Regions from separate parts of the Salinivibrio sp. IB643 genome, predicted to be linked through region 2. Evidence: predicted binding sites of a transcription regulator. Region 2 holds the regulator's gene; each other region holds the start of a gene.
The links. The regulator CRP, encoded in region 2, controls carbon source genes, mostly activating them, when cyclic AMP is high. The targets are predictions, from matches to a motif close to TGTGANNNNNNTCACA.

Region 1: dinG (ATP-dependent DNA helicase DinG) is a predicted target of CRP. The motif match lies at 3,204-3,219, and genes of this name have one in related genera.
Region 3: mlc (sugar metabolism global transcriptional regulator Mlc) is a predicted target of CRP. The motif match lies at 3,182-3,197, and genes of this name have one in related genera.
Region 4: BZG77_RS06720 (CTP synthase) is a predicted target of CRP. The motif match lies at 4,129-4,144, and genes of this name have one in related genera.

Annotation. Positions count from the first base shown of each region.
Region 1 covers NZ_MUFF01000012.1:48,439-56,541, forward strand. Annotated here, with positions in the region: gene BZG77_RS07535 (primosomal replication protein) at 1-209, opposite strand, end outside; gene BZG77_RS07540 (sulfite exporter TauE/SafE family protein) at 252-1,025, opposite strand; gene dinG (ATP-dependent DNA helicase DinG) at 1,040-3,112, opposite strand; gene BZG77_RS07550 (porin) at 3,652-4,683, shown strand; gene BZG77_RS07555 (YccT family protein) at 4,772-5,416, shown strand; gene BZG77_RS07560 (hypothetical protein) at 5,554-5,937, opposite strand; gene BZG77_RS07565 (DUF454 family protein) at 6,357-6,854, shown strand; gene apt (adenine phosphoribosyltransferase) at 6,892-7,437, shown strand; gene dnaX (DNA polymerase III subunit gamma/tau) at 7,495-8,103, shown strand, end outside.
Region 2 covers NZ_MUFF01000015.1:32,975-41,077, forward strand. Annotated here, with positions in the region: gene BZG77_RS08325 (aspartate aminotransferase family protein) at 239-1,456, shown strand; gene astA (arginine N-succinyltransferase) at 1,486-2,508, shown strand; gene astD (succinylglutamate-semialdehyde dehydrogenase) at 2,510-3,991, shown strand; gene BZG77_RS08340 (DUF1338 domain-containing protein) at 4,002-4,793, shown strand; gene crp (cAMP-activated global transcriptional regulator CRP) at 4,913-5,545, opposite strand; gene BZG77_RS08350 (phosphoribulokinase) at 5,795-6,664, opposite strand; gene BZG77_RS08355 (YheU family protein) at 6,721-6,939, opposite strand; gene BZG77_RS08360 (hydrolase) at 7,087-8,058, opposite strand; gene BZG77_RS08365 (TIGR02444 family protein) at 8,042-8,103, opposite strand, start outside.
Region 3 covers NZ_MUFF01000014.1:4,667-12,769, forward strand. Annotated here, with positions in the region: gene BZG77_RS07945 (ChrR family anti-sigma-E factor) at 1-247, shown strand, start outside; gene sstT (serine/threonine transporter SstT) at 554-1,771, shown strand; gene mlc (sugar metabolism global transcriptional regulator Mlc) at 1,862-3,076, opposite strand; gene queE (7-carboxy-7-deazaguanine synthase QueE) at 3,342-4,007, shown strand; gene queD (6-carboxytetrahydropterin synthase QueD) at 4,194-4,556, opposite strand; gene BZG77_RS07970 (methyl-accepting chemotaxis protein) at 4,820-6,439, shown strand; gene asnS (asparagine--tRNA ligase) at 6,542-7,942, shown strand; gene BZG77_RS07980 (amino acid aminotransferase) at 8,026-8,103, shown strand, end outside.
Region 4 covers NZ_MUFF01000010.1:28,216-36,318, forward strand. Annotated here, with positions in the region: gene ispD (2-C-methyl-D-erythritol 4-phosphate cytidylyltransferase) at 1-556, opposite strand, end outside; gene ftsB (cell division protein FtsB) at 599-877, opposite strand; gene eno (phosphopyruvate hydratase) at 1,037-2,335, opposite strand; gene BZG77_RS06720 (CTP synthase) at 2,410-4,044, opposite strand; gene mazG (nucleoside triphosphate pyrophosphohydrolase) at 4,200-4,994, opposite strand; gene relA (GTP diphosphokinase) at 5,045-7,261, opposite strand; gene rlmD (23S rRNA (uracil(1939)-C(5))-methyltransferase RlmD) at 7,330-8,103, opposite strand, start outside.

The DNA.
Region 1 (8,103 bases), on a different contig from region 2:
GTCAGCGTCCCTTGTTGGTGATCGCGCTGCATTACTGTCAGCAATCCTTGGGCTTCGTTCACACAGGGTGTGAGCAATTTGCCTTTGCAATGAAAAAGCGTTGTCGCGAATAAAGGCGCGCGGGCTTCGCCACGGCGTCGGTCGACCTCTGCGGCTTGATTAGCCAGTTGCTCAAGGTGTTGGCACATTGCATCGATTTGCGCTTTCATTATAGGTCTCTCAGTCACGCACAGCGGCGACGATAACGGCGATTAAAACCAAGCATCAACGGCCAGTTTACCGGCTAAAATCACCACCGCGGTCACAAAAATAGGTCGAATAAACTGACTGCCAAAACGAATCGCGGAGTGGGCGCCAATAAATGCCCCCAGCATCAAGCATACGCCCATGGTCAGCCCGAGTGCCCAGTTCACATGGCCCAAAAGCGCAAACGCCACCAATGAGGTAATATTACTGGTGAAGTTCATCGCTTTCGCCAATCCGGAAGAGAGCAAAATATTCATCCGATAGAGCGACATGGTAGACACCGTCCAAAATGCGCCCGTACCCGGACCGGCAACGCCATCATAAAAGCCCAACGACAGGCCTTGGCTCCACTGCTTGATAGGTAGCTTGGGGCAGCGTGCGGGGAGCTGGTTGTTATCTCCCTTCGGGTGGGGATGCCAAACGGTGTAAATCGCGGCCACAAGCACCACCACGGGTATCGCTTTTTCTAACCATTCAGTGCTTAGCACATCAACCAGTAAGGTCCCCGCGGTTGCGCCAATTAAGGTGCCCCAAAACGCGTGTTGCCAAAATAAAGGCGAAAAAAGACGTTTTTTATAATAGGTGAAGGCGGCAGTGCTAGAGGCAAAGGTCGCGGCCAGTTTATTGGTACCTAACGCCACATGGGGCGGCAAACCCAGTGATAATAAGGCGGGAACAGTCAGCATGCCGCCACCGCCGGCGACGGCATCGATAAAGCCGGCGACAAAAGCAGTCAGCCCTAGGATCACTAAGGTCGAAAGATCAATCAATTCAAGCATAGTCACTCGTTAATTTAAGGTTCGATCACGCGTTTGAATGGCGGCAGCGAGTCGAGTAAAGATTGGCCATATCTGCGGGTGATAATGCGCCGGTCAAGAAGCACCACCTTACCAGAGTCTTCCTCTTTGCGCAGTAGACGACCGACTGATTGCACCAGCTTTTTACTCGCTTCTGGGACCGCGATTTGTAAAAACGGATTGCCACCGCAGCGTTCAATGTACTCCGCGTGAGCTTCTTCCACCGGAGAAGTGGGGACCGCAAAGGGAATTTTTGTAATAATGAGATTAGTCAATAAGTTACCGGGCAAATCTAAGCCCTCGGAAAAACTGCCGGTGCCAAAAATTATACTGGTTTTGTCCGCACTGACTGCTTGCTGATGGGCCTTTAATAGCGCCGTGCGTGATTGTGTGCCCTGACAGAGCAGTTGCCAGCCGCGTTGTGTGACCGTTTGCTCAATGGCTTGGGTGACTTGTTTCATCTGCCAATAAGAGGCGAACAATACCAAGGACGCTCGCTCGCCCTCTAAGTGCTCAAGAATTTTCTCGCTCAGCGCCGCCGTAAAGGCACTGGCTTGCGGCTCACAAGGCATGGTTGGGATCACCAAGCGCGCTTTATTGGCGTAATCAAATGGCGAGGGCAAGGCTAAATAGCGCGAACCATCGCTTTCACTCAGCCCCACTTGGCGGCAAAAATAGCTAAAGCGATTCAGGGCGCGCAAGGTCGCAGAAAACAGGCCAACGCCCGCCGCGCGTGACCAGAGCATTTGATCCAGACGCCAACCGACCTCTAAGGGAGAAACATGCACCCATAGATCGCCCTCGCGCTCACGGCAGGCTTGTACCCAACGGGCAAGCGGTGCGCCTTTGTCAGAATTGGGCTGGGCCATCAAGGTCCAGACTTTTTCCAAATTTTCTAACCGTTGCAGGAAAAACGCGGTTTCGGCAAGCGCCGGATCGGCCAGTTTCGCCGAAATGTCATTTTCTTTCAGACGTTCATTGATCAAATCATGGATCTTTCCCAATGCCTGATGGGCTTTTTTGCTCGCGGTTTTTAGCTGCTCACTGGGCGCATTGAGAGCCTCTGGCAGTTCACCATCGGCAAAGCGATAACAACCGTCGTCGTTGAGCGACAGTTGACTGAGCATGTTTTTTGCCTCGCGTAACCCTGGGATCAGGGTTTGAATGGCGTCTAATACGCTATCGACAAAGCGGTGTGCACGTTTGATATCCGCAGTGTTCCCGAGTTTAGTGGCGGCTTGATTGAGCTTTTCTAACCAGCCCACCACGCCAAGCAAACTGGCACTGGCGGCAGAAAAATCGCGCGCCACCGTGGGAAGGTGGTGCGCCTCGTCAATCATATACAGGCACTGCTCTGGCTCGGGCAAGATCACCCCGCCACCGAGTTCGAGATCGGCGAGCAGCAAGCTGTGATTGACCACCACCACATCGGCTTTATCCATTGCCTCGCGTGCTTTGGCAAAGGGGCAACCACGGTGAGCGGGCAGGCCAGCATGGCAGGTGTGTTTGTCAGAGGCGATCGCTTGCCATAGGTGATCGGCAATCGGTTTGGGCCAGCTGTCGCGGTCGCCATCCCATTTTCCTCGACTCAGGGCAACGTAAAGATCATTCAGCAATAATTGCTCGCTGCGCTTGGGTTTTTGAGCAAATAGCGCCCCTTGGATGCTCTCGGTATCTGCCACTGCACTCAGCTTGTGTGCACAGCAATAACGTTGCCGCCCCTTGGCCAAGATAAAATCAAACGGTTTGGGGCAGATACGATGAAAAAACGGGATATCTTTATCGGCGAGCTGCTCTTGCAACGCCACGGTTGCGGTCGACACCACCACTTTTTTATTGTTGTTAAGCGCAAACGGAATCGCGCCCATCAAATACGCCATTGATTTGCCCACCCCGGTGCCGGCCTCGGCCACCAGCAGCCGACGCTTGGGGTCATAATCACCCGCCAAGGTTTTGGCCAGCTCTGCCACTAAATAGTTTTGAGCTTTGCGCGGAATAAAGTGGGGAAGTTGGTCTTGTAGCGTTTGGTAGCACGCGCGAATGTCTGATTTTACGGCAGGGCTGAGCATCAACAGGTCCGAGTTACAAAGGTTAGCGCTCAGTATAACACGGGGCAAAAACGTGAAAACGATCGCGAACTGCAAGATATCCTTATAGATATGAGAACTTGGTCACGAATTTAATTTGAACCATTCGCTGCTATCTTGCTGATCTGCCGTTTGATTAACAAAACGCCTGATTTAAGCCATTGATCAGTTTTTTATGCCAGTAAGTTGCCTTAAAAATTAAATATTTGGTTTTTTATGCTGAATTACTTTGTTGTTAACTTTCACGATCTCGATGTGTAAATAAAGGTCAAACTGTGATCCTTGTTCGTTTATGTTTGTTAAATCACTGTTTTGTTGGGTATTTATTCTAAAATGTAATGCGCTTCCAGCCAGTTGACAGAACCTCAAATGTTCTGCACGATTAGCCACGAAGTTTCAGTGAACTGGCATTTTGTGCTTTGCAGCGTTTGCTGCACGTAACAGAGTGACAGTCACCATAAAACAGAGTTCCATAAAGGAACTCATCATAATGACTAAATAGAAAAGGCAGTGGATTAACCATGAAAAAGACTATTCTAGCAATGGCAGTACCCGCTCTGCTGGCTGCTGGCTCAGCATCAGCAAGCATTAACCTGTATGACGCAGAAGGCGTTAAAGTCGACGTTTCTGGTGCGGCTGAAGTTCAGTACATCAGCGGCCTAGCTGAAAACTCTGAAGGCCAGTGGAAGCTTGACGACGGTGATATCGCTGTTAACACCACTATTGCTATTTCTGACAAAGTGAACGCACTGGGTGGCTTCGCGTATAAGTTTGAAGACCAGGCTGTAACCAGCGACGAGCTCTTCGTTGGTTTCGGCGGTGATTTCGGTACGGTGACTTTCGGTCGTCAATACCTGATCGCGGACGATGCTGGCAATGGTAAAGACTATGAGTTCGGTGGTCAGTCAATTGATTTCGTTGCGGCACAAGGTGACCAAGTTGCTAAGTATGTTTACGACAACGGCACTTTCTACGCAGGTATCTCTGCACTGCTGGAGTCTAACGGTGAAGACAACGATGACGATGCCCAAGATGATGGTTTTGGTGAAGCGGATCAAATCATCGATGGCCGTATTGGTTATCGTGCCGGCGATCTTGATGCACGTATCTATGCGTACGATGGTCAAAATATCGATGTTGCAAAAGACGCAGATTATTTAAACACATTTGACGCGAAAGACGTTGATATTAACGGTTTCAATATCGAAGCTGATTATGTCATGGACGCCTTTAGCTTTGCCGCTTCATACGGCCAAGTAGAGTATAAAGAATCAGTGGGTTCTACAGAAGTTAATGTAGATACCATTGGCCTTGCGGCTGACTACACCATGGGTAAAAACGTGTTTGCGATCGGTTATAACCGCTACGAAGCGGATAGAAATACCGAATCAAACAAAGCCGACCAAGATACGCTATACGTGAACGCGACGCACAGCTTCCACAGCAACGTAATCGGTTATGTTGAGCTGGCGGTAGCTGACGGTGAAGGCTTTGACGGTAAAGACTTAGACTTCGACACTGCATACCTAGCAGGTATGGAAGTTAAGTTCTAATTGAGCTTAAACCATTATTGCTACATGTAGCACTGGTTACAAAAGCCGCCTTAGGGCGGCTTTTTTATTAGTTATTTGGGGGTAAAGCGTGAAAAAAGTCACTTGGTTCAGCGCACTCGCTGTTTTATTCGCGGCAGGCGCTACGCAGGCAGCGACCATTACATCAGCACGTAATATTGAGTTCTTGGTCGCGGATGGTAAAGAGGTGACCTTTGAAAACTGGGCACCACAGCAAAGTATTGCGCTCAGCGAGGGAAAACACCAGTTGGTGATGCGCTTTGATGGCGAAGTGCAACGCGGCAGTAAAGCGGTGATTTTTACCTCGCGTCCGTATTTGTTTGAGCTTAACGTTGATGGCCGCGATGCCACCATTAACATTGATGCCAATCTAAGGGTGAAAACCCAGGCGACCAGCTATTTTGATGATAACCCACAATGGCAAGCCGAGTTTGATAATGGCGAGGTAATGCCGTTAGAGGCCGTCGAGCTTAAAGGTGGTGGGTTTGGCGCCTATGCGGATATGGAAGCGCTGGTGGCCGAGTACAACCGCGAAAACGGTATTATTATCGACCAAGGTGCAAGCAAAAACCTTAACGACGTGTTAGTCGAGGTCGACGACCAAGGACAAGCCTCCATTAAAGGCGATGCCTTGTCGCAGCTTAAGCTTTGGTACACCAAAGCCAGCGACCAAGAGCGTAAAACCTTCCGTCGTTGGATCATTGATCAAGATTAAGCGCGTGTTCGAGGGAGGCGTGGTAGTCAGTATCACCCACTTGACAGCTTTACACGGTCAATAAAAAAACGCGCCCAGCTGATGCTGGGCGCGTTCCGTTTAAGCCACGGTGAGACAAGCGAAAGTCGACCTTGGGCTCACACCGATTTACGGGGGCTCGTTGTCGCGCGGCGAGTGGCCGGATCGTGGTGATAATAGTTTGATGCGCGGCACTGCGGACAGCGCTGCTCCGCGGCATCCTTGATTAAATCATCGAGTGGAATGTCACTCTCACAATCGGCACACAATCCGTAAATTTCCAAATCCATGGCACACAAAGCCGCATCGACTTTTTCCAGACGTTCACCGAGGCAACGAATTGCGCCAGGCAGGCCTTGGCTTTCTTTGATCAGCTCTGTGACAGTCAGGGTGTCGCAATGCTTGTCCCAGTCTTCACGCAAACGCGTGGTTAAGGTGGCGATCAGCTCGGCACGCTCACGAGTGAGCTTACGCCGCAGCTGCGCAAGAGTATTTGTATCCATGGTCAGTTCGCTTGATTGGCTAAATGACGTTTATCATGACCCAATGCACCCAGTTGTTACCCTGATGTAAATCAATAATCGGATTAAAACCTTACAAAACGTCCGTTTTTAGCGGGGGCAAGCTAGGCTATAGTAGCTGCCTACTGATGTTATGTTGTTGTGAGCGTTGTAACCTATGAGTCACGAATTTAAAGAACCTTATAACCTAAAGTATTTTATCGGCTTTTTGTTGGTCTTACTGATCCCCACCTTACCCGCAAGCCTCACTTGGCTCGGGATTGTATTTGGCGGTTAATCACCGCCTCATTCATTACCGCCTCATTTTTCCTCAGCTCGCCCTGTACCCATTGCGGCTGGATCACTACACTGGGGTAAGAGGGTCACCCTGGTGACCGTGCAGCAATAAGGGCAAGTTGGCTATGCAGTCAAAAGCGGTGCAGTCAAAAGCGGTGCAGTCAAACGCGCCACAGGCAAAAGCGCCACAGTCAAAAGCGCGACAAACAACAGCCGCGCCGCCAGCTCCATCCGTCGCTTGGCGTTGGGCGTGGAACGGTTTGGGTTGGTTTTGGGTCGCACTCGGTGCCGCCGGGGCGTTTTTGCCTGTGTTACCAACAACCCCGTTTTTGTTGCTCGCAAGCGGCTGTTTTATGCGCGGCTCTCCCCGGATCGCCAATTGGCTTCATGCCCATCCAACGTTCGGGCCAATATTGACTGACTGGTACCAACAACGCGCCATCAGCCGGCGGGTCAAAAAGCGGGCAACGGTGATGATCGTGGTCAGTTTCTCATTCTCAATATACATGGTGCCAGCGCTCTGGTTAAAAGGCATGCTACTGCTTTGTCTGATTGTGCTCTTATGCTGGTTTCTCCGCCTGCCTGAGACGGAATCTGTTGCTGGTACGGCCGAAAATTCATAACATGGCGGTTTGCGTTTTTTACCGATGAGAATTGGCCATGAGCAACGACAACTTGGATGTGATTAAACAAAGCATTCAAACCATTCCTGATTACCCTAAGCCAGGCATCTTATTTCGTGATGTCACCAGCTTGATGGAAGACCCGACCGCCTACCAGGCCACCATTGATGCCCTGGTAGCAAAGTATCGGGGTCAAGGCTTTACCAAGGTGATTGGCACCGAATCACGCGGCTTTTTATTTGGCGCGCCCTTGGCCTTAGCGCTGGCATTGCCATTTGTGCCGGTGCGCAAGCCAGGCAAATTGCCACGGGCGGTGATCAGCGAAAATTACCAGCTCGAATACGGTGAAGATACGCTTGAGATCCACAGTGATGCCATTGATGACGGTGATAAAGTGCTGGTGATCGATGACTTGCTCGCCACCGGTGGCACCATTGAAGCCACGGTCAAATTAGTGCGTCGGTTGGGCGGCACCGTGGAACACGCCGGTTTTGTGATTAGCTTACCGGATATTGGCGGTGAGGAAAAACTGACGGCGCTTGGCGTTAGTGTGTACAGTTTGTGCGAGTTTGCCGGCCATTAATGGTGAACACGACGCTGGGCCTTGGGTCATTTATCAGCCACTAGGAAGCCAATTGACATGAGTTATCAAGTTCTTGCACGCAAATGGCGCCCCCATAACTTTGACGCGGTGGCGGGGCAGAGCCATGTGCTGACGGCGCTCGCCAATGCGCTCGATCATGACCGCCTGCACCATGCTTACCTGTTCAGTGGAACACGGGGGGTGGGTAAAACCACCATCGCACGTATTTTTGCCAAAGGGTTAAATTGCGAGCAGGGTGTGTCGTCCTCACCGTGTGGCCAATGCGCCACCTGCCGTGAAATTGATGAAGGGCGTTACGTTGATTTGTTGGAAATTGATGCGGCGTCACGCACCAAGGTAGAAGATACGCGCGAGCTGCTTGATAACGTCCAGTATAAACCCGCACGCGGACGGTATAAGGTGTACCTGATTGATGAGGTCCACATGCTGTCGCGGCATAGTTTTAATGCCTTGCTTAAAACGCTGGAAGAGCCACCCGAGTATGTGAAATTTTTGCTGGCGACCACGGATCCGCAAAAGTTGCCGGTGACCATTTTGTCGCGCTGCTTGCAGTTTCATTTAAAACATTTTGACGCCAGTCAGATCCAAACCCAGCTCGATTACATTCTTGGCCAAGAGGGCGTCGAAGCTGACGCGCGCGCGCTG
Region 2 (8,103 bases):
ACTTTGTCAACGGCTGCAACCTTATGCAACTGTCGGTCTCTAGTCCGTTAATCTTGCCTTCTTAGCATCATAGCCTTACTCACTTTCATCTTCTCTTTGCTCACAGTTTATGCATAACTATCTCTTTAAACTGCATGAGCTTTGTTACCATGCTGAAAACAAAACATAATCTGCTATTGCTGCGGTTAAAATAATGTAAATACTATGCCTCATAGATAAAACATAGAAGGATTGAGTGATGACAATGGAGCACAAAGTAGAACGTAAACTCTTCGATGAAGTCATGGTGCCATGTTACAACCCAATGCCGATGATTCCTGATTACGGTAAAGGGTCGCGCATTTGGGACCAAGAAGGCCGAGAGTATATCGATTTTGCCGGTGGTATCGCGGTGAGCTGTTTAGGCCATTGTCATCCGGTCATGGTTGATGCGTTAACCGAGCAAGCCCAGAAACTGTGGCATTTGAGTAATGTCATGACCAATGCGCCCGCGTTGCGTCTGGCTAAACGCCTCACCGAACTCTCATTTGCCGACCGCGTGTTTTACGCTAACTCGGGCGCTGAAGCGAACGAAGCGGCCCTGAAACTGGCACGTCGTTGGGCAAAAGAAGAACATGGTGAGCATAAAAGTGAAATCATTGCCTTTACCAAAGGCTTCCATGGTCGCACCTTCTTTACTGTCACCGTAGGTGGTCAGCCCGCGTATTCCGATGGCTTTGGACCTAAACCCGGCGATGTCACACACCTTCCTTACAATGACATTGCCGCATTGGCCGATCATATTTCGGACCGAACCTGCGCGGTGATGATGGAGCCTTTACAAGGTGAAGGTGGGATTGTGCCGCCAGAGCCAGGTTTTCTCCAAGCCGTGCGTGAACTGTGTGATAAACACAATGCGCTTTTAGTGTTTGATGAAGTACAAACAGGGAACGGGCGCACCGGTACTTTTTATGCTTATCAAGAGTCTGGGGTCGAGCCCGATATATTGGCCACCGCAAAATCACTGGGTGGCGGGATCCCAATTGGTGCCATGTTAACGACCGACGCCTTGGCTGCGCATATGAAGCCGGGGGTTCATGGCTCTACTTATGGCGGTAATCCACTGGCCTGTGCGGTGGCAGAAGCGGTGGTTAATGAAGTGACCAAACCCGACGTGCTTGCCGGTGTCATAGAGCGTGAGCAATGGTTCCGTGACGGGTTAGAAGCGATCAATGATAAATATGGCATCTTCAGTGAAGTGCGTGGCAAAGGCTTGTTACTCGGTGCGGCACTGAACCAAGACTGGGAAGGCCGAGCACGCGATATCTTGGTTGCGGCAGGCGAAGAAGGCTTATTGGTTCTCGTTGCCGGGCCTAATGTGGTGCGTTTTACTCCCTCACTGGTCATTACCAAAGCGGATATTGAAGAAGGAATGGCACGCCTAGAACGTGCGATTGCCAAGGTCGTCGCAGGATAAGCGACCTGACTCACTCGGAGGGATTTGAGATGTTAGTTATTCGGCCGATCCGTGCATCAGATTTTGATGCACTGATGTTGTGTGCGGAAGCGTCCGGGCATGGATTTACCTCCTTGCCGGTCGATGCCGATTTGCTACAGGGGCGGATTAATAATTCGCTTGAGAGTTTTGCCAAACAGGTGACAGAGCCGGGGCCAGAGGGATATCTGATGGTCGCCGAAGATTTAGAAACCGGTGAAATCGCAGGGACCACGGGCATCGAAGCCGCCATTGGTCTTGATAACCCGTTTTATAGTTACCATCTGACCAAGGTGGTTCATTCATCACGCAAACTGAACGTGCACAACATTGTTGAAGTGTTGACCTTTGGCAACAACTACACGGGGGCGACAGAAATCTGCACCCTGTTTATGCGTCCAGAGTTTCGTGGCGGGTTAAACGGTAAGTTATTGTCTAAATGCCGTTTCCTAATGCTGGCGCAATTTCCAGAGCGCTTCGCTGACGTGGTGTTTGCCGAAATGCGCGGTGTGTCGGATGACGAGGGCAACTCGCCGTTTTGGCAGTGGCTAAAAGACAACTTTTTTAACATTGACTTTACCTTGGCGGATTATCTCACCGGGATTGGTGCCAAAGGGTTTATTGCCGACTTAATGCCTAAATTGCCGATTTATGTGAGCCTACTGAGTGAGGAAGCTCGTGCAGTTATCGGTCAAGTGCACCCGAATACCCGTCCAGCATTACGCTTGTTGGAAAAAGAGGGCTTTTCTTGCCGTGGTTATGTCGACATCTTTGATGCGGGCCCAACGGTAGAATGCTTACGCCCCAATATTGAGTCTGTACGTCACTCTTTCACCGCCTCAGCGCGCGTACGAGAGCACAGTAGCGCGCAGGATTATTTAATATCGAATACCGATTTTGCTGGCTTCCGTGCCACCGCGGCGAAAGCTGCGATCGATCACGAAACCAATCACGTTGTGATTAGCCCAGCGGTTGCCGATGCATTGAATGTAAAAAACGGCGATCAACTGCGTTTGATTGCCATGGGGGGATAAAATGACAAAGCAATCAGCAGGCCATTTGATTCATGGCGAGTGGGTGAAAGGCGAGGGCGAGATCATGACCTCGCAAAACCCCTTTGATAGTCAATGTATTTGGCAAGGTGCAGAAGCGAGTCGTTCGCAAGTGGAGCAAGCGGTCAGCGCCGCACGCGACGCGTTTTTGCGTTGGCGTAATACCGATTTTTCTGAGCGCCAAGCGCTGGTGGAACGCTTTGCCGAGATAGTGAAAGCCAATACCGATGAACTGGCTCGGGTCATTGCCGAAGAAACGGGCAAACCCTTGTGGGAAACCAAAACCGAAGTCGGGGCCATGGTAGGCAAAGTGGCGATCTCCTTGCGCGCGTACCACGAAAGAACAGGCTCACGTGAAAAAGACGTCAATGGCACCCAAGCGGTATTACGCCATCGTCCACTTGGCGTTATGGCGGTATTCGGGCCTTACAACTTCCCTGGGCATCTACCTAATGGCCACATTGTTCCAGCTTTATTGGCGGGCAACAGCGTAGTATTTAAACCCTCTGAGCTGACGCCAAAAGTCGCAGAGAAGACCTTGGGCTATTGGCTCGAAGCGGGATTACCGCAAGGACTGATCAGCCTGGTACAAGGTGGGCGCAATACCGGCGAGGCGCTGGCCCAAGCTCGCGGTATTGACGGTTTATTGTTTACCGGTAGCGCCAATACGGGGCATATTCTTCATCGTCAGTTTGCTGGCCAGCCCGATAAAATGCTGGCGCTGGAAATGGGGGGCAATAACCCCTTGGTGGTGAGTGATCAGTTCGGTGATTTAGACGCCACGGTATACACCATTATTCAATCGGCCTACCTCAGTGCCGGTCAGCGGTGTACGTGTGCACGCCGCCTACTGCTGCCTGAGGGAGAAGTGGGTGACAAGATCTTGACTCGCCTAGCACAATGGACCAAAACCGTGCGAGTGGGCGGCCAGTTTGATGATCCCGCGCCTTTCATGGGCGCCCAAATTTCAATGGCTGCCGCCGAGGGGATTTTGGCCACACAGCAGAAATTGATCGATCTGGGAGCTACTCCCGTCATAGAGTGCGAGCATTTACACGATGCGGTGATTTCTCCAGGGATTTTAGATGTGAGTGGCATTCAAGCGTTACCCGACGAAGAGTATTTCGGTCCGCTACTACAAGTGCAGCGCTATCAGGATATGGCTGATGCGATCACGAAGGCGAATGATACCCGCTATGGTTTGTCGGCAGGCCTTATCAGTGAAGACGAGGGCGAATGGCAATACTTTCTCGATCATATTCGCGCAGGGATTGTGAATCGTAATCGTCAGTTGACAGGGGCAAGCGGTGATGCGCCATTTGGCGGGCCAGGTGCGTCGGGTAATTTACGTCCAAGCGCTTACTATGCCGCCGATTATTGCGCTTATCCCATGGCATCAATGGAAGGGGATCAGGTGGTACTGCCTGAGACGTTCGCCCCCGGTATTCCGACTCAACAAGATTAAGGAGACCAACATGGACAGTGGCCAAGCGTTATTCGATAAATTATGGCAAGACTATATTAACCGTCTTTGCCCATCGGCACATCAGGTACATGCCTTGCTCGAAGAAGGGCAGCCTTTAATCAATGATCATATTGCCTTGCGGACATTTGGTTTGCCCAAGGTTGGGCTTGAGGTCTTGGCGCGCCCTTTCCTGGCGCTAGGCTATCAGCAAAAAGGGGACTATACCTTTGAAGCGAAAAAGCTTAACGCTTGCCATTTCGAGCACCCCGATCCTTTGATGCCGAAAGTGTTTATCAGTGAATTGATGGTCGAGCAATGCTCGCCTGCGCTGCAAGCCATTGTTCACAAGCTGGTGGCACAAGTCGATGCGTCGTCACTAACAGGGAGCGATTTTCTTCATCAGGGGCGGCTTTGGGACATCGATAGCGCTACCTATCAAGCGCTTGCTGAGGAGAGTGAATACGCATCCTGGGTAGCCGCGCACGGTTATGGCGCGAATCATTTCACGGTGAGTGTCAATCAGTTAAAGGCTCATGATCATTGCCAATCGGTTAATCAAAAGCTGCGAGACAATGGCTTTGCAATTAACGAAGCGGGTGGTGAAGTAAAAGGGGACGCATCCGTTTATCTGGAGCAATCCTCCACAATGGCTGACCGTGTCCCTGTTGTTTTCTCTGATGGCACGCAAACCATTCCAGGTGGTTTTTATGAGTTTGCTAAGCGCTATGTCCTTCCTAATGGCGAATTATATCAGGGGTTTGTCGCCGCTTCAGCGGATAAAATTTTTGAGAGCACACACTAATAAATAGTGGATCTAACGAGGCCTAAACGGTTAAGGAAGAGTTCGCTCTTCCTTTTTTATTGTTTTAAAAAGAAAAACCGACGCCAGGGCGTCGGTTTGGAATACAGAGAGCGCTGTGATTAGCGGGTACCGTATACCACGATGGTTTTACCATGGGCTGAAATAAGGTTTTGCTCTTCCAGCATTTTAAGAATACGGCCCACGGTTTCACGCGAGCAGCCAACGATTTGGCCAATTTCCTGACGCGTGATTTTAATTTGCATGCCATCAGGGTGCGTCATGGCATCGGGTTGCTTCGCTAAATTCAACAAGGTTTGCGCAATACGGCCCGTGACGTCCAGGAAGGCAAGATCCCCCACTTTTTGGCTAGTCACTTGCAAACGGCGCGCCATTTGTGAGGACAAACGCATCAATATATCAGGGTTAACCTGGATCAGTTGGCGGAACTTTTTGAATGAGATTTCTGCCACTTCACAAGGAGACTTAGCCCGAACCCAAGCGGTACGCTCCTGATCATCTTCGAAAAGGCCTAGCTCACCGATGAAATCACCTTGGTTAAGATAAGACAGGATCATTTCCTTGCCTTCTTCATCTTTGATTAGAACGGCGACAGACCCTTTCACGATGTAATACAAGGTCTCCGCTTTTTCGCCTGCATGAATCAGCGTGCTTTTAGACGGATACTTGTGGATGTGACAATGTGAAAGGAACCACTCGAGTGTAGGGTCTGTTTGAGGTTTTCCTGGAACCATATAACTTATTTCCTCTGCATGTGTTGCCCGGCAACAACGTCCTATCTTTGTCTGAGGGGTAACCCACCAGATCTATGCACAGAATACGAAGTCTGGGCGCGGGCTACAAGCTCGCTGTATGTTAACAAGAGTGTATCTTTTTTTGTTAGCAATTTCTTGATTTTGATCTAGGCCAACCGCCTAAAAAACTGGCAAAAACGTGGCTAAGATCACGGCTTGAGAAGTAATACACGATAGATGCGCTACGCCCTAGCCAATTTTGCCTTTTTCGATTAACTGCTGAATCAATGGACGGATGATAAGTTCCATCGCAAAGCCCATCTTACCGCCTGGCACGACGAGTGTATTATGCCGTGACATAAAAGACCCCGTGATCATTTGCAGCAGATAAGGAAAGTCGACGTTTTTCATCCCTCGAAAGCGGATCACCACAAAGCTCTCATCCAACGAAGGAATGCCTTTGGCGTTCAGTGGGTTGGAGGTATCGACCGTCGGCACCCGTTGAAAGTTAATGTGAGTGCGTGAGAATTGCGGCGTAATATAATGCAAATAATCGTCCATCGACCGCACAATCGAGTCGGTGACCGCTTCGCGTGAGTGGCCCCTATCGCGGGTATCGCGGACAAACTTCTGAATCCACTCAAGGTTGACGATCGGGACCATACCAATCAATAGGTCGACATGTTGGGCGACATTGACCTCACCATCAACCACACCGCCGTGCAAGCCTTCGTAAAATAGTACGTTGGTATTGTCGGGTAAATCCTGCCATGGTGTGAAGGTCCCTGGCATTTGATTGTAGGGCACCGCTTCGTCAAAGGTATGCAAGTAGCGGCGATATTTACCTGTGCCGAGTTCACCGTACTCACGGAAAAACTGCTCGAGTCGCGGAAAATCATTGGCGGTGGGGCCAAAGTAACTAATGTGCCGTCCTTGCTCACGTGCTTTACGGATCTCGACGTCCATTTCCGGTCGCGTAAAGCGATGGAAACTGTCCCCTTCTAGCCACGCCGCTTTGATGTTCATCATCTGGAACATCTTACGGAATGCTTCGGACGTGGTGGTGGTCCCTGCTCCTGAAGAGCCGGTGACCGCGATGATTGGATGTTTAGCCGACATGACGCGCCCTGTCATTCAGTCTGAATGTGTATCGCTGTTTATTGCGTACAGCGATGCTAAGATCTGAGTGCTTCTTTACGACGAATATCCACTGTCTCGTGCAACTCAGAATACACAATCACGGCGTCGCCGGATTGCAGTTGTTGGCGAACATCCGCCACTTTTTGTGCAAAGCTGACTTCCCGCTCACCATAATCGGTTCCTTCCCGTAACACAAAGTGCTCGATTAAACGAGTCAGTGTTTCCTCAGGGACCGATTGCCAAGGAACCATCATACTACATCACCTTTTGTTGATTTATGGCTGAGACGTTAGGGTGCTTGGTGCTGATATTGTGAATCAGCTCGCATTTTACCCAATCATTTAACACAATGCAGTAGATCAATGTGCGTCGGTCTTTTTTGCTTTGTGTGGCGTCCCTTTTTAACGGGACGAGCAAAGGCGTAAGGCTAACCAGTGAGGCACCGACTGCTCCAGCCAGAACTGTGGCTGGCGCCAACTGCCGGTAACAAAACCAACATGCCCACCATGTTCGCTCAGTTGATAGTCAATATTCGCGGGCAGAGGCGAGGTTGGGATCACTGCGTCGGTCATAAAGGGATCGTCTTTCGCATGGATAATCGCAAGTGGGACCGTAATAGCGTCAAGGACAGATAAACCACTACAGCTTTGATAGTAGTGTTGAGCATCGTCAAAGCCATGCAGCGGTGCGGTGACCGTTTGATCGAACTCGAACAGGGTTTTAATCTTTGGCCGCTCCCCAGCATGCCACCGACCCACTTTTTGGTGTCGGGTAAGTTTTTCCGATAAGGTTTGTCGCATCGACCGTAGCAAATACGCTTGATAAACACGGGAAAACCCTTGTTGAATACGGGTCGAGCACGCCGCTAAATCGAGCGGGGGAGAAATAGCACAACCACAACTGACAATCGGATCATGCTGATAGTCGGCCAGGTAGCGCACCAACATGTTTCCTCCCAAAGAGACTCCCACAGCGGCAATCTCATTGTTCGGGTAGGTCTGGCGTAAATAGGTCAAAAATGCCCGAGCATCCTCCGTTTCGCCGGAATGATAAGTCCGCGGCGCGCGATTAAGACGGCCACTGCAACCGCGAAAATGCATCACCACACCGCACCAGCCTTGCTGTTTAAAAGCGGCCAATAATCCATTGGCATAAGGGCTATCAAAGCTTCCTGCCAGGCCATGAAACAAGACAATAATAGGCTGTCCTACCTCGGGATGATGCGTCCATGCAAGATCGACAAAGTCACCGTCAGGCAGATCAAACGCTTGCCAAATAGGCGCAAAAAGCGGTTGCCGGCGCAGCAGGCGTGGCAGTAAGGTTTGCAGATGCGCATTACGGGCAGTTGGAATGGGATTAAAGGGTGTCATCATCGTCTGCTCCATCCTCTTTTGTAGGCCGGTCTACCCGTAGTGGTG
Region 3 (8,103 bases), on a different contig from region 2:
AGATGAAGGCGGTTCAGTGCCTGCGCACACTCATAAGGGCTATGAGTTAACTCTTTTGTTGGACGGTACGTTTGAAGATGAAAGTGGTCGGTATGTGCCAGGTGACTTTATTTTACTCGATAGCCGTCACCATCATACGCCATACACAAAAGAAGGTTGCCTTTGCTATACCATTGCAGATGCCCCTCTCTACTTCACAAAAGGCGTGAGTAAGTTGCTCAATACCGTGGGACATGCGATTTACTAAAAATTTCTGTGCTAGTTGTTATCCTTCGGCGACCGCTATGGTCGCCTTTTTTTATGCTAGATGGCCGCCTAAATCCACGGATTTACTCGACTAGACCTAGAATTATCACCATTTATTCTGCAGCGATAACAGAATAATTACACTAAATAAACCTCTCATTAATCATAACTCGCCACTTCAGTCCTACCTAACTAGTTCAAAGTAACAATTTTCCCTTTACATAGGGTGAATTTAACTGGTTTAATTCGTCACTTCTAACGATTCATTAACAGCCATTGATAATAAACACAGTGAAGTGAGAGTCACATGAGTCAAACACAACTCGCCAGTGTCAGTCGAGGTAACTCGCTGGTACTTCAAATACTCATCGGTATTCTTGCCGGTGGTGTTTTAGCCTATCTATCCCCCGAGCTTGCTGGCACAGCCGGATTGCTCGGACAACTTTTTGTCAGCGCATTGAAGGCCGTCGCACCCATTTTGGTTTTCGTTTTAGTGGCAGCGTCCATTGCTAACCAGAAACAAGGCCAACGAGCCAATATGCGCCCCATTATTGGGCTTTATCTTATCGGCACCCTTGCGGCTTCATTGACCGCGGTGACCATGAGTTTTTTATTCCCGACTACCCTCGAGTTTGCTGCGACGGATGCTAGCATTACGCCGCCAGAGGGCATTAGCCAGGTATTAAGTACGCTACTTTTCAATATCGTTGACAACCCTGTTAACGCGTTGATGAGTGGTAACTATATTGGTATTTTGGCTTGGGCGATTGGCTTAGGTATTGCTCTTCATCATGCGTCGAACGAAACCAAACGTGTCTTCTCGGATGTATCCGAGGGGGTATCGATGATCGTCCGCTTTGTGATCCGGTTTGCGCCTTTGGGTATTTTTGGCTTAGTAGCAAGCACGTTAGCGAAAAGTGGCTTTGATGCTTTGATGGGGTATTTACACCTTTTGGGGGTGCTACTCGGCAGTATGGCAACCATCGCCTTGGTGGTAAATCCGCTGATTGTGTATATCAAAACGCGTCAAAATCCCTATCCCCTTGTTTTTCGCTGCCTGCGTGAGAGCGGTCTCACCGCTTTCTTCACCCGTAGCTCTGCAGCCAACATTCCAGTGAATATGCAGCTATGCCGCCGCCTTGATTTGGATGAAGATACTTATTCTGTCTCTATCCCACTCGGTGCCACCATCAATATGGGAGGCGCGGCGATCACCATTACCGTATTAACCCTGGCTGCTGTTCATACACTCGGTATCCAAGTGGATATCGCCACGGCTGTGCTGTTGAGTGTGGTGGCCGCGGTATCCGCGTGCGGCGCGTCGGGGGTTGCTGGCGGCTCCCTATTGTTGATCCCACTCGCGTGTAATTTGTTTGGTATTCCACAAGAGATTGCCATGCAAGTGGTTGGGATTGGCTTTACTATCGGTGTTTTACAAGACTCTGCCGAAACGGGCCTGAATAGCTCAACCGACGTAGTATTTACCGCGGCGGCATGCTTGGGTGAAGAGCGTAAAAACAGCTAACCAACGCCATTAGCCAAGATCAAAAAAAAGCAGGTGCATCAACACCTGCTTTTTCTTTAACCGCTTTTTAATTGTCAACCAAGGCAACGATTAGCCCTCCAGCACTTTCATCAGCAAATTGCCATCATACATCGCCTGCTTTACCATCGCCGCCCCAGGCATCGTCGCTTGGGCATAGAAATAGCTTTCTTCCAAGACTAGGTACTTGCTATACAGCGGAATCGTCTGCGTTTTTAAACATTCCATGATCGCAGGATACAAGACCGATTTAGCGCGATTGAATTCGCCACCAAATAATATTTTTTCTGGGTTAAATAAATTCACCACAATCGCTATAGCGGTTCCCAAGTGATGCCCCAGCTCGGTGATCACTTGGTGGGCCAAACCATCGCCTGACACCGCTGCATCGCATATAGCCTCTATCGTGAGCGGTTGGTCGTGCAAGCAACTCGGATGCCCTTCATTGAGCAATGTCTTCACCTGCTCATAGATCGCGGACAGGCTTGCGACCGTTTCCAAACAGCCATAATTACCGCAAAAACACCGCTTACCAAAGGGCTTAATTTGAAGATGACCTAACTCRCCAACGTTACCGATCCGCCCTTGAAGCACTTTGCCCTCGAGCACAATACCGGCCCCAACGCCGCTGTGAACCGCTACCAGCACGGCGCTGTCTGCTTCTTTCGCGTTACCAAGCAACTTTTCCGCTAGTGCCCAAGAACGGGTGTCGTTCCCCACAAACACCGGCAAACCGGTCTCTCGATGCAATACTGGCCCTAGAGGCATATGGTCGACCTCGAAGTGCGGCATTTGAATCACGGTGCCTTGGGCACGATTTACCAAGCCCGGTAGCGAAATCGCAATACTAGTGACACGATCCACCGTTTGTTGGTGACGAGAGAAAAACGCATTGACATGATCGACCACGGTGGTGAGTAATGCACTTTGCGCCACCACCGTTAATTCATGCCGTTCTTGAATCAAGATTTCACTGCTTAGCGAATGCAGCGCCAGAGTGAGATAACCTCTTCCTAGACGCATGGACAAAAATTGCCAGCCTTCGTTATCCAGCATCAGCCCTACAGCTGGACGCCCGCGCATGCTCGTTTCTTGGATCGGTGCTTCTTTTACAAGGTGAGCGTCCATCAGTTCGCGCACAATTTTGGTGATACTGGCAGGCGCCAGTTGGCTGCGTTTCGAGAGTTCGATCCGCGAAATAGGCTCAAAACGATCGATTAAGTTATAAATCGTGCCCGCATTTTTGCGCTTGATATGATCGATATGTCCCGGCTGCCCAATAATCATGCCCTTTCCTATTACTACGTGGCTGTGGCGATAAACCCTGACACCGCCTATTTAGGTGAATTTTTTTACTTCGCGAACTAATTGTGAAGCAATTGGCCGCTAGCACGTGACATTTGTCACTTTGTATCTTTGAAATCGCGTACAAACTCACAAAACCTGTCTAAACAGTAACGCTGTTCATCCTCTAATCACGGGCTAAAAAACAAGATCTCAAACTTATTCGTTGGCATAATGCGGAGCTCATATTCTATCGCTATAAATCACCATGTACCGAGTCAACGAGATATTTGAAACGATCCAGGGCGAAGGCACCTTCACAGGGGTTCCGTCGGTTTTTGTCCGCTTGCAAGGATGTCCAGTAGGATGTGCCTGGTGCGATACTAAGCAAACCTGGGAAACGGATGATAAGGATCAGCAAGATAAGATCTTTATCATTGATAAGTCAGAGGATTCACCGACTTGGTGCTGGCTAGGAGCCGAAGATATCGTCACTGAAATCACGCAACGCTATCACGCTAAGCATATCGTGATTACCGGGGGCGAACCCTGTCTTTATGATTTGGTACCTTTAACGGAAGCCTTGGAAGAGGCTGGATGCCAATGCCAAATTGAAACCAGTGGCACCTATACGGTCTATGCGAGCCAAGCCACCTGGGTAACGGTGTCGCCCAAAATCAATATGCGCGGTAAATTGCCCGTTCTCGCCAGTGCGATGGCGCGAGCCAATGAGATAAAACATCCGGTGGGGACAGAAAAGGACATTACACAATTAGAGACTCTACTTGAGACCTGCCCAGCCTCTCCTGGTGCAACCATTGCGCTGCAGCCGGTAAGCCAAAAGCCACGTGCAACCAAACTTTGCATCGACACCTGCATTGCGCGCGGCTGGCGTTTATCCGTGCAAACACACAAGTATTTGAATATCGCCTAAGTGACGATGACGAGGACGGTGGCAAGATAAATCGCGCCGTCATGGAGCAAAGCACACGTCGAAAAGCGACAAAAAACGCCGAGTACTAAAGTAACCTCATAAAGTTAGGCACTGCTACTCGGCGTTTTTTATTTCTCTCGACTGCTTCTTATTTACCTCGAGTATTGTTACTCACGTCGAGTTTCGTTACTCACCTCGATAAGTGCAACCTGCGGTACAAGTTTCTTTCACCATGACCTGGCTTAACAGAGGCAGATTCGGTTTTACCTGTTGCCAAATCCAGTGTGCTAGCACTTCACTGGTTGGATTTTCTAGCCCTTCAATGTCATTGAGATAGTAGTGATCCAGGCGCTGATAAATCGGTTTGAAAGCCGCTTTTATTTCGGCAAAGTCGATCACCCACCCCGTATACGGATCAACGTCGCCTTCTACATACAAACGCACCGTAAATGAATGCCCATGTAAACGCCCACATTTATGGCCTTCTGGCACATTCGGTAAATGGTGTGCCGCCTCAAAGGTAAATTCTTTAAACAACTCAGTGGTCATTTTACTTCATTCCAACAACAACAAGAGGCCGCATGCTACTTAAATTCGCTGGCCGACTCAAACGCATTCATCCGACCACACCCGTTAGTCTGTGCGGCCAGAATGCCTCGCAATACGGGTTTCCGTCTCATTATTGGGACGATTTACGTCGATGAAATCACACATTTTATATGAGGGTACCGCCACAAGTGCGCTCTCGGTTTAACATAGTCGCTACAGGCTAGAACTGATAACTCTATAAATTAATAACAAATGGTTGACTCATGCGTATGACCCTTGCGAGCAAAATTCTTCTTGCTCTTTTTCTTGTTTTCGCTCTTGTGCTCGCCACCTCGCTGGGCTATCAGTCGCATCAACAAAAAGCCTTGATGACATCGATTGTCAGCGAGCAAACCTTAGATAAAGCGTCCAACTACTTTGATAGCCTTAATATGCTGATGCTCACCGGCACCATCAGCCAGCGTAATACGTTGCGAGAGAAAATGCTGTCACACAAAGGCATCGACGACGCTCGCGTGATCCGTGGAGAGGCAATTACCCGCTTTTTTGGCCCAGGAAACCCTGAGCAATCTGCCCAGGATGCCATTGACCAACGTGCCCTCAAAGGTGAAACCATTGTCGAAACCTTTGATGCTGATGCGGGAAAAGGATTGGTGGTCGCCCTGCCGATGAAAGCGAGCAGCGATTATCGCGGCACCAATTGTCTGCAATGCCACGTAGCAGAGGAAGGCACCGTACTCGGTGTTATCCGGCTCGAGTATGATCTTGAGCCTTTGTATAGCACCATCGATAGAGAAATGTTAATTACCGCTGGGATAATGGGCAGCATCGCTGTGATTGGATTTTTAATCTCACTCACTGTGATTCGCCGCTGGGTGGTCTCCCCGCTTAAGCGTGTCTCTGCCTTTATGAAACGCACCAGCCATGACAAAAATCTTTCCGAGCGCCTCAACAATACCCGTGACGACGAGATTGGTGAACTGTGCAATAGTTGCGACCAGTTGCTTGATAACTTTTCTGCCAGCTTGCAACAAGTTCAGCGCACCTCAGAAACCCTGTCTGCTGAGGCCATGAACCTGATCCGTGTCTCAAGCCATACCGATCAATTAGCTGATAGCCAACGTCACGAAACCAATGACATGTCTTCAGCCATCGATGATGTGCAACAGCATCAACACGACATTCAAAATCGTACTCAAGAAGCGGCGCAATTGAGTGAATCTGCCGCAGGCAGTGCCAATCAGGGCAGTGATCTGGCGAATGTCGCGGCCAATGATATTCGTAAGTTGGTGGCTGATATTGGCCAAGTACGCACACAAATATTGGATGTTAACCAACAAAGCCAGCAAGTAACGACGATCCTCAGCGTGATCCGGGAAATTGCCGAGCAAACTAACTTATTGGCGCTGAATGCCGCCATTGAAGCCGCTCGAGCCGGAGAGCAAGGCCGAGGGTTTGCGGTGGTTGCCGACGAAGTACGCAACCTTGCCAGTCGTAGCCATGATGCCACTGGTGAAATCCAAACCATCATTGAAAACTTGTGTGCAGGCAGTGAAGCCTCTGCGCAAGCAGTTGAAGCGACCAGTGAAAGTGCTAATCAACGTGCAGAAACCGTGATGGAACTTTCTACCGCTTTGGGTAATATCGCCGACCAAGTTAGAACGGTCAACGACAACGCCAATGACATCAGCAAACAAAGTGATCACCAGGCGCAAATGACCGATGCCTTGCTCGCTCAAGTGGGTCGTATTCAAAGTCACGCCAACGATACCGCAACCAATGCGAATGAGGTGAAAGCGATTAGTGCAAATCTCGAGCAGCTGGTTGAACAACTTGAAGGGTTAATTGGCCAATTTCAGCTCTCAGACACGCTCAAACCTTGAAGCTATACAGGATACAGGTAAACTTGCTAGTCTAACTTGCAAAATCACTGATGCGGTCACACCCCGTTGGCCGCATTACCTAAACGGAGATAGAAGCGAATTATGACATACGCGCCTGTAGTAGACGTCCTGCGCGGCAAGGCGGCAGTCGACACTGAAGTGACTGTGCGTGGATGGGTCCGGTCACGCCGAGATTCCAAAGCCGGTATTTCTTTTCTTGCCATTTATGATGGTTCTTGTTTTGACCCTATTCAGGCCGTGGTCCCTAATGAGCTGGGTAATTATCAGCAAGACGTTCTGCGCCTGACCGCAGGCTGCTCCGTTGAGGTCACGGGTAAGGTTGTTGAATCGCCCGGAAAAGGTCAAGCCTATGAGCTTCAGGCAACGGCAGTGAAGGTCGTTGGCTGGGTTGACGATCCAGACACGTATCCAATGGCGAAAACGCGCCATTCGATTGAGTACTTGCGTGAAGTGGCGCATCTCCGCCCACGTTCGAACGTAATTGGTGCCGTTGCACGTGTACGTCATACGCTCTCACAAGCCATTCATCGCTTTTTCCATGAGCAAGGCTATTACTGGATGTCTGCACCGCTGATCACAGCGTCGGATTGTGAAGGTGCGGGGGAAATGTTCCGGGTGTCTACCCTAGACATGGCCAATGTGCCAAAAACCGAACAAGGCGAAGTCGATTACGATCAAGACTTTTTTGGCAAAGAAGCGTTCTTGACCGTATCGGGTCAGTTAAATGCCGAAACTTACGCCTGTGCACTCAGTAAAGTGTATACGTTTGGTCCCACCTTCCGTGCAGAAAACTCCAATACTAGCCGTCACTTGGCTGAGTTCTGGATGGTTGAGCCAGAAGTGGCGTTTGCCGATCTTGATGACTCTGCTGAGCTTGCAGAAGCCATGTTAAAATATGTTTTCAAGGCCGTGTTGGATGAGCGCAAAGATGACATGCAATTCTTTGAACAGCGGATCAATAAAGATGTTCTGACTCGTTTGGAGAAATTCGTCAACGCCGACTTTGCGCAAGTGGATTACACCGATGCGGTCACTATTTTGCAAAACAGCGGCCAAACTTTTGAATTCCCCGTTGAGTGGGGCATTGATTTAGCCTCTGAGCATGAGCGTTACCTAGCAGAAGAGCACTTTAATGCACCGGTTGTGGTAAAAAACTACCCGAAAGACATTAAAGCGTTCTATATGCGTATGAACGATGACGGTAAGACCGTTGCTGCGATGGACGTACTCGCACCGGGTATCGGCGAAATCATCGGCGGCTCTCAGCGTGAAGAGCGCCTAGATGTGCTCGACCAACGCCTTGAAGAAATGGGTCTAGAAAAAGAAGATTTCTGGTGGTACCGCGATCTTCGCCGTTATGGCACTGTCCCTCACTCTGGTTTCGGTCTGGGCTTCGAACGTCTGGTTTCATACGTGACGGGAATGAGCAACATTCGTGACGTGATCCCATTCCCTCGCTCACCACGCAATGCCAGTTTCTAAATAGATACACTTATCCAAAGGCTGCAGGTTGCAGCCTTTTATTTGCATTTAGCTTTCATTCATCATAACCATGGACGACACCAATGTTTGAGAAAATCTCTGCGGCACCTGCTGATCCTATCCTAGGGCTAACTGAAGAATTTAAAGCGGATCCACGTGAA
Region 4 (8,103 bases), on a different contig from region 2:
TTTCCAGTGCGCGTTTTAGTGTTTGAGTTAAAAACATTTGTGGCGTCAGGGCATGCCAAAGCGCTTCGCGCTCAACCGTATGTGCCACTTGTCCATCGTTATTCGCACGCTTCATCGTGTCTCTCACTGGCGCCGCCAATAAGGCTCCGTCTTGATGAGATTGCGCGTGCGCGATCAGCGCATCAATGTCTGCATGCGTCACACACGGTCGTGCCGCATCATGCACCATGACCCACTGAGTTGTCACCGCTGCTAATCCAGCTTGTACAGAGGTTGCGCGAGTTAGCCCCCCGGTCACAACCTGCACATCGGCATGCTCACCAAGGCCAGTTTGCGCAAAGTAACCGTCGTTAGCGCTAATCGCAATCACCACCGAACTAATCGCAGGGTGTGCCAGCAAGCGCTCAACGGTATGTTGAAGCAGCGTTTTGCCTGCTAAAGTAAGGTATTGTTTAGGACAGTGAGCCTGCATTCGCCGTCCCACCCCGGCGGCAGGGACCACGGCACTGATACCCGACCGCAAAGCGCCAGGCTGCAAAGAGGTTTGTTCGACCACAAGTTATCTTCTTTGTTAGTACCGCCTGCAGGCGGTAATCGGTTATTGTCTTGTATCGACCAATCGGAAAAATGTTTCGTCGGGTTTGATCATGCCAAGCTCGTTACGTGCGCGCTCTTCAATCGCTTCTTGACCGCGTTTTAAATCCGCAATCTCCGCGTACATTTGTTGATTACGCGTCACGAGTTTTTGATTGGCCTGCTGCTGCACGGCGACATTGGCTTCAATTTGCCAGTAATCTGTCACACCATTTTTGCCTAACCATAAATCGTATTGTAGCCAAACAAGCGTGAGAAACAGCGCAACCGATAGCAGCCTCATACCTGTACTCCTTCCTATATCGGCTCGACGTATTTGCACAATAGCATTCTAGTCGCATAGGCTAGCGGATCAGGTCGCTGGTGTCATGGTTTTCCTAAACGAAAAAAAGCCGCGCCGTTAAACGGCGCGGCTTTTCTAATAAAAGTGTCTAAGTGCCGATTATTGGCCTTTCACTTCTTTTAGACCGTTAAACGGTGCTTTTTCACCCAGCGCATCTTCGATGCGGATAAGCTGGTTGTACTTAGCAACGCGATCTGAACGGCTCATCGAACCGGTTTTGATTTGGCCTGCTGCAGTACCCACCGCTAAGTCAGCGATGGTTGCGTCTTCAGTTTCGCCTGAACGGTGAGAGATAACCGCCGTGTAACCAGCGTCTTTCGCCATCTTGATTGCAGCCAGCGTCTCAGTCAATGAACCGATCTGGTTGAATTTGATCAAGATAGAGTTCGCCACACCTTTGTCGATGCCTTCTTTCAGGATCTTAGTGTTAGTCACGAACAGGTCATCACCGACCAGCTGAAGCTTGTCACCCAGCAGTTCGGTTTGGTGCTTAAAGCCGTCCCAATCAGACTCGTCGAGGCCGTCTTCGATAGACACGATTGGGTACTCTTCAGCCAGCTTAGCAAGATAGTGGTTAAACTCTTCTGAAGAGAAGGTTTTACCTTCACCTTTCATGTTGTAGATGCCTTGCTCTTTGTCATAGAACTCAGACGCTGCACAGTCCATTGCTAAAGTAATGTCTTTACCCAGCTCGTAGCCTGCTTGCTCAACCGCTTCTTTAATCGCAGCGAGTGCTGCTGCGTTTGACTCTAGGTTAGGCGCAAAACCACCTTCGTCACCAACAGCAGTGCTTAGGCCTTTGGCTTTCAGTACTTTGGCAAGGTTGTGGAATACTTCTGCACCGATACGCAGCGCTTCTTTTAGCGTCTTAGCACCGACTGGCTGGATCATGAACTCTTGGATATCAACGTTGTTATCCGCGTGCTCACCACCATTCAGGATATTCATCATTGGCAGAGGCATAGAGAACTGACCCGCAGTACCGTTTAGCTCAGCGATATGCTCGAACAAAGGCATGCCTTTTGCCGCTGCCGCCGCTTTGGCGTTCGCCAAAGAAACCGCGAGGATAGCGTTAGCACCGAACTGAGATTTGTTCTCGGTACCGTCGAGATCGATCATCACTTGGTCGATATCCGCTTGCGCTTTAGCGTCTTTACCCAGCAATGCTTCTGCGATTGGGCCATTCACAGCTTCAATCGCTTTCAGTACGCCTTTACCCATGAAACGTGACTTATCACCATCACGCAGTTCTAGTGCTTCGCGAGAACCCGTAGATGCACCAGAAGGAGCTGCTGCCATACCAACGAAACCACCTTCTAGGTGAACTTCCGCTTCAACGGTAGGGTTACCGCGTGAATCAATAATTTCACGACCTAGAACTTTAACGATCTTAGACATTGTGATTCCTCTCGTCTGTCATTGTTTTTAAAAATAAAGAGCGGCCGCCTTCTGGGCTACCGCTCGAATGTCGTTTATAGCTCACCGCGCTGTTTTTTGCCTGCCGCAGCAACAAATCCAGCAAACAGTGGATGGCCATCACGCGGCGTTGAAGTGAATTCCGGATGGAACTGGCACGCCACGAACCAAGGATGTGCTGGGTTTTCAATGATCTCTACCAGCTTTTTATCGGCAGACAGACCAGAAACTGACAATCCTGCTTTTTCTAGCTTAGGACGTAGCAGATTATTCACTTCATAACGGTGGCGATGGCGCTCATGGATTTGGGTATTGCCGTAGAGCTGATGCGCTTTAGAGCCTTCGGCAAGGTGGCAAAGCTGCGCGCCTAGGCGCATGGTGCCACCAAGATCTGACGTCTCGCTACGCTCTTCCACTTTGCCTTCTTCATCGACCCACTCAGTGATCAGGCCAACGACAGGATAAGGGCTTTCTTGGCTAAACTCAGTCGAGTTAGCGCCTTCCATGCCGGCGACATTACGTGCGTATTCAATCAACGCCACCTGCATACCAAGACAAATACCCAGATACGGCACATTGTTTTCACGTGCATATTGTGCCGCAAGGATCTTACCTTCAATGCCGCGGTCACCAAATCCACCAGGGACGAGAATCGCGTCCAAGTCCTTCAGCATTTCACTGCCGCGGGTTTCAAGATCTTGTGAATCCACGTACTTGATGTTGACGGTCAGACGATTTTTCAACCCACCATGTTTTAACGCTTCATTGACGGACTTGTACGCATCCGGCAATTCAATGTACTTACCGACCATACCAATGGTGACTTCACCCATTGGGTTGGCTTCTTCGTAGCTCACTTGCTCCCATTCAGACAAGTCAGCTTCTACGGCTTCAATGCCAAAGCGCTTGCAGACCAAATCGTCCAACCCTTGCGAACGGATCAACGATGGGATCTTGTAGATAGAGTCGACGTCTTTCATGGTGATGACCGCTTTTTCCGCCACATTACAGAACAGCGCAATCTTAGCGCGTTCATTGGCAGGAATTGGACGCTCACTACGGCATACCAGCACATCCGGCTGAATACCAATCGACAGAAGCTCTTTTACTGAGTGCTGGGTCGGCTTGGTTTTTACTTCGCCTGCCGCAGCCAAGTAAGGCACTAATGTCAGATGCATGAACATGGCATGTTCGCGGCCCACGTCTACCGTCAACTGACGAATCGCTTCCAAAAATGGTAATGATTCAATATCACCGACCGTTCCGCCGATCTCGACGATCACAATATCGTGACCTTCACCGCCTGCGACGATGCGATCTTTGATCGAGTTGGTAATATGTGGGATCACCTGAATCGTCGCCCCCAGGTAGTCTCCACGGCGCTCTTTGCGCAGTACATCCGCATAAACACGGCCAGAGGTAAAGTTATTACGCTTGGTCATTTTAGTGCGAATGAAGCGCTCATAGTGACCGAGATCAAGGTCGGTCTCTGCGCCGTCTTCCGTGACGAATACTTCTCCGTGCTGGGTAGGGCTCATTGTCCCTGGATCCACGTTAATATAAGGGTCGAGTTTCATGATGGTGACGTTAAGGCCACGCGCTTCAAGAATGGCTGCTAATGAGGCTGCAGCAATACCCTTACCGAGGGAGGATACAACACCGCCCGTAACAAAAATGTAGTTCGTCGTCATGCTAAACCTGAGAGTTGGATTTAGAGGAAATAAATGAAGTTCTGGACGGGATATTATGATACCAGACCCCACTGACTCCCACAATGTGAAAGCTACCACACACCCTGGTGTTTTTAATTGTCACAAATCAATTATGCCAATTACAGGATATTGCCTTACTCGTCTTTTTTAACCGCTTGCCACGCCGATTCTAGTTCATCCAGCTGACATTGTTGAATATTTTTTCCATTATCACGTAATTGATTTTCAACGCCACGAAAGCGACGTTCAAATTTCTGATTRGCTGCGCGCAACGCCTGCTCAGCATCCGTGCCTAGGTGGCGCGCGACATTGACGACAGCAAACAAAAGATCGCCAACTTCGTCTTCCACACGGTTTGCGTCAACCGGTGTCTGTGCTAATTCATGTTCGACCTCTTCCAGCTCTTCTCGCACTTTCGCGATAACCGGCGCCACGGTTGGCCAATCAAACCCTGCCCTTGCACATCGTTTTTGTAGCTTGTGGGCGCGAGTTAACGCGGGCAACCCCTGAGTCACGCCATCTAATAGACTGCAGGATTGGGTTGAGGGCATTTTCTCTGCGCGCTCTTGCGCCTTAATACCTTCCCAATCAGGCGAGCTTAATGGCTTCCCGTCCGCATCTTTAGGACCGAATACGTGAGGGTGACGACGCGTGAGCTTATCGCACACCGCACTGACGACATCGTCAAAATCAAATCGATGTTGTTCGCGCCCTAATTGACTGTAGAACACAATTTGAAAAAGAAGGTCGCCCAACTCATCTTTTAGGTCAGACCAGTTTTCACGCTCGATGGCGTCAGCCACTTCGTACGCCTCTTCTAAGGTATGAGGCACGATAGAGGCAAAGGTTTGTGCCTTGTCCCAGTCACAACCATGATTAGGGTCGCGTAAGGTCGCCATGATCGTCAGTAAGTTGTCAATTGACGCCATAAGAAGGTTCCTTCATGAAAAAAACGCCCTGTCGAAACAGGGCGAATGTATTAGCGGAGGCGTTTCGCTTCGACCACATCTTTCACTTGTTCAAGCCGGTTTACAACGCGGCTTAAGGTATCTAAATCAGAGATTTCGAGATCAAAGTCCATGATCGACATTTGCTTTTTATAATCAACCCGGCTTTGCATCCCGGCTACCCGTGCTTTCTCATTGCTTAACACGTTATTGATATCTTTGACCAGCCCGGTTCGTTCGTTTGCCGAAAGGCGAATGCGTACATGGTATTGACCAATATGGCCTTTCCCCCACACCGTGGCGATAATCCGCTCCGGTGCATGATGGCTAAGCTCATTGAGCTGCTCGCAATCTGCACGATGGACCGAAATACCACGCCCTTGGGTAACAAATCCTTTAATGTCATCACCCGGCAACGGCTGGCAGCAGCGCGCGAGATGCGTCATCAGGTTATCAACACCTTCGACAACCACGGCATCGCGGTGGGCTTTGCCGGTGCTCGGTTTTTGTTCGCTTTGCTGCAGTTTTTCTAACAACTGCTGCTCTTCTTCTTCCAGGCTCGGTTTATTAATCAGGCCATTAATATGGTTCACTACCTGATTAATGCGCAAATCACCACTGCCCACGCCGGCATAAAGCTCGTCCAGCGTGTTAACGTTAAAGCGTTTTAGCGCCAAATTGGCATCTTTACTGATGCCGCCAATTTTTTGTAGCTCGGTATCCAAGATTTCTTTACCGGCAGCAATGTTCTTGTCTTTGTCTTGCTTGCGGAACCAAGCATTTATTTTGGCGCGCGCACGACTTGAGTTAACAAATCCATGGCTGGGATTGAGCCAATCTCGCGACGGGTTAGGCTCTTTTTGCGTGATGATTTCAACCTGGTCGCCCATTTGTAGGTGATAGGTGAACGGAACAATTCGCCCTTCTACTTTGGCACCAATGCAACGATGACCCACTTCTGAATGGATGTGGTAGGCAAAATCAAGTGGCGTTGCCCCTATAGGTAAGTCGACGACATCGCCGCGCGGGGTGAACGCATACACCCGATCGTCGAACACTTGGCTACGCAACTCATCAAGCATTTCGCCCGAATCAGACATTTCTTCTTGCCATGCCAATAGCTTACGCAGCCAGGTGATTTTTTCATCGTAGCCACTGCGGCCACTGGCTGAGCCTTCTTTATATTTCCAATGGGCCGCTACACCTAGCTCTGCATCATCGTGCATTTGTTTGGTGCGAATTTGAATCTCAACGGGCTTGCCTTCCGGCCCCAACACCACGGTGTGAATTGACTGATAACCGTTCGGCTTGGGGTTGGCGACATAATCATCGAATTCTTTGGGCAGATGACGGAACTGGGTGTGGACGGCACCTAATGCGGCGTAACAATCCTGAAGTTGATCCGCAATAATGCGCACAGCGCGCACATCAAACAACTCATCAAACTCCAGGTTTTTCTTCTGCATTTTGCGCCAGATACTATAAATATGCTTCGGGCGTCCATATACCTGTGCATTAATATGCGACGCTTCCATTTCCTGCTGGAGCCCTTCGACAAAGGCACTGATATAGTTTTCACGGTCAATGCGTCGCTCGGCCAGCTGCTTGGCGATTTGTTTATAAGTTTGCGCATGTTGGTAACGGAACGCGTAATCTTCAAGCTCCCACTTTAGCTGACCAATTCCCAATCGGTTAGCCAAAGGCGCATAAATGTTAGCGCTCTCTTTCGCTGCTTGCTGACGCACAGACTCTGGCGCATCTTTCACTTCACGTAAATGGCAAATACGCTCGGCGAGTTTAATCACCACGCAACGAAAGTCTTCCACCATAGAGAGTAACATACGGCGCACATTATCAACTTGCGAGGACGTGGCCTCATCGTCGGCTTGGGTATTTAAATGCCGAATCGCAGCGGTCTGCTGCACACCGCGAATCAGGTTGACTATCGACATCGAATAGTCGTCCGCCAGTGTCTCCAGGGTGACCAATTCGGCGTCGACCATCGGAAATAATAGCGCGGCCAGCAAGGTGTCGGCATCCATGCTTAATGTCACGAGGATTTCGATCATCTCTCGGCCTCGCCACAAAGGCTGGCTGAGTGCTGATTCATCGTCACTCAATGCTCGACAATATTGGTAGCCGTCTAACAAGGCTTGTGTCGTCGATGCGTCTTGCCCGAGTCGCTTAACCCAGGTGTTAAGCTCAAATGTTTCATCTTCGTGTAGGTGGGCTTCTCGTACCGCAACCATAACTGTTCCTATCCTTAACTCTCTTACTGACAAGAGAGGCATGTCGATAACGACAAGCCACTAAACGCTTATGCCCGCTTGTTCGTCACCGGCTTAAACAAGGCCATCGATTCCATGTGTCCTGTTTGTGGGAACATATCCAGCATCCCTAATTTGACAAGTGCATAACCATTATCAAGCAGCACGCGGGCATCGCGCGCCAGGGTGGCAGGATTACAGGACACATAAACAATATGTGAAGCCCTCGATTGTGCCACAAAGTCTATAACACCCGCAGCCCCTGCGCGTGCCGGATCGAGTAAGATTTTGGTAAAATCGAAATGGGTCCACTCTCCCTCTAACGCGTCGCTATTTAAATCAGCTTGATAAAAACCGGTGTTATCACAACCATTTATCTTCGCATTATCTGCCGCCTGATTCACCATGGCTTGCACGCCTTCCACCCCGACAACGTGCCCAACCAGTTTGGCAGCGGGGACACTAAAGTTACCCAATCCACAAAAGAGATCCAAGACACGATCTTCTTTCTCTAGCGCTAGCCAATCCAGTGCCTGTGACACCATGTCCTGATTGACCGTCGGGTTGACCTGAATAAAGTCATTCGGTTGAAACGCAAGGCGACATCCCGCCACTTGGTAATCTGGCGCGGCGCCGATAAGACGTTCAGGTGCGCCATCGCCTTGATGAAGATAAAAGGTGCAGCCTTGAGTTTCTGCCCAGTGGCACAATGCTTGACGGTCATCACTGTGCAATACCTTGGTGGTACGCAACGACACTACCGTGGTGTTGTCGGCCTCAATCAAATCAAGATGACCCAAAATACGTCGACCACGCAGGCCATC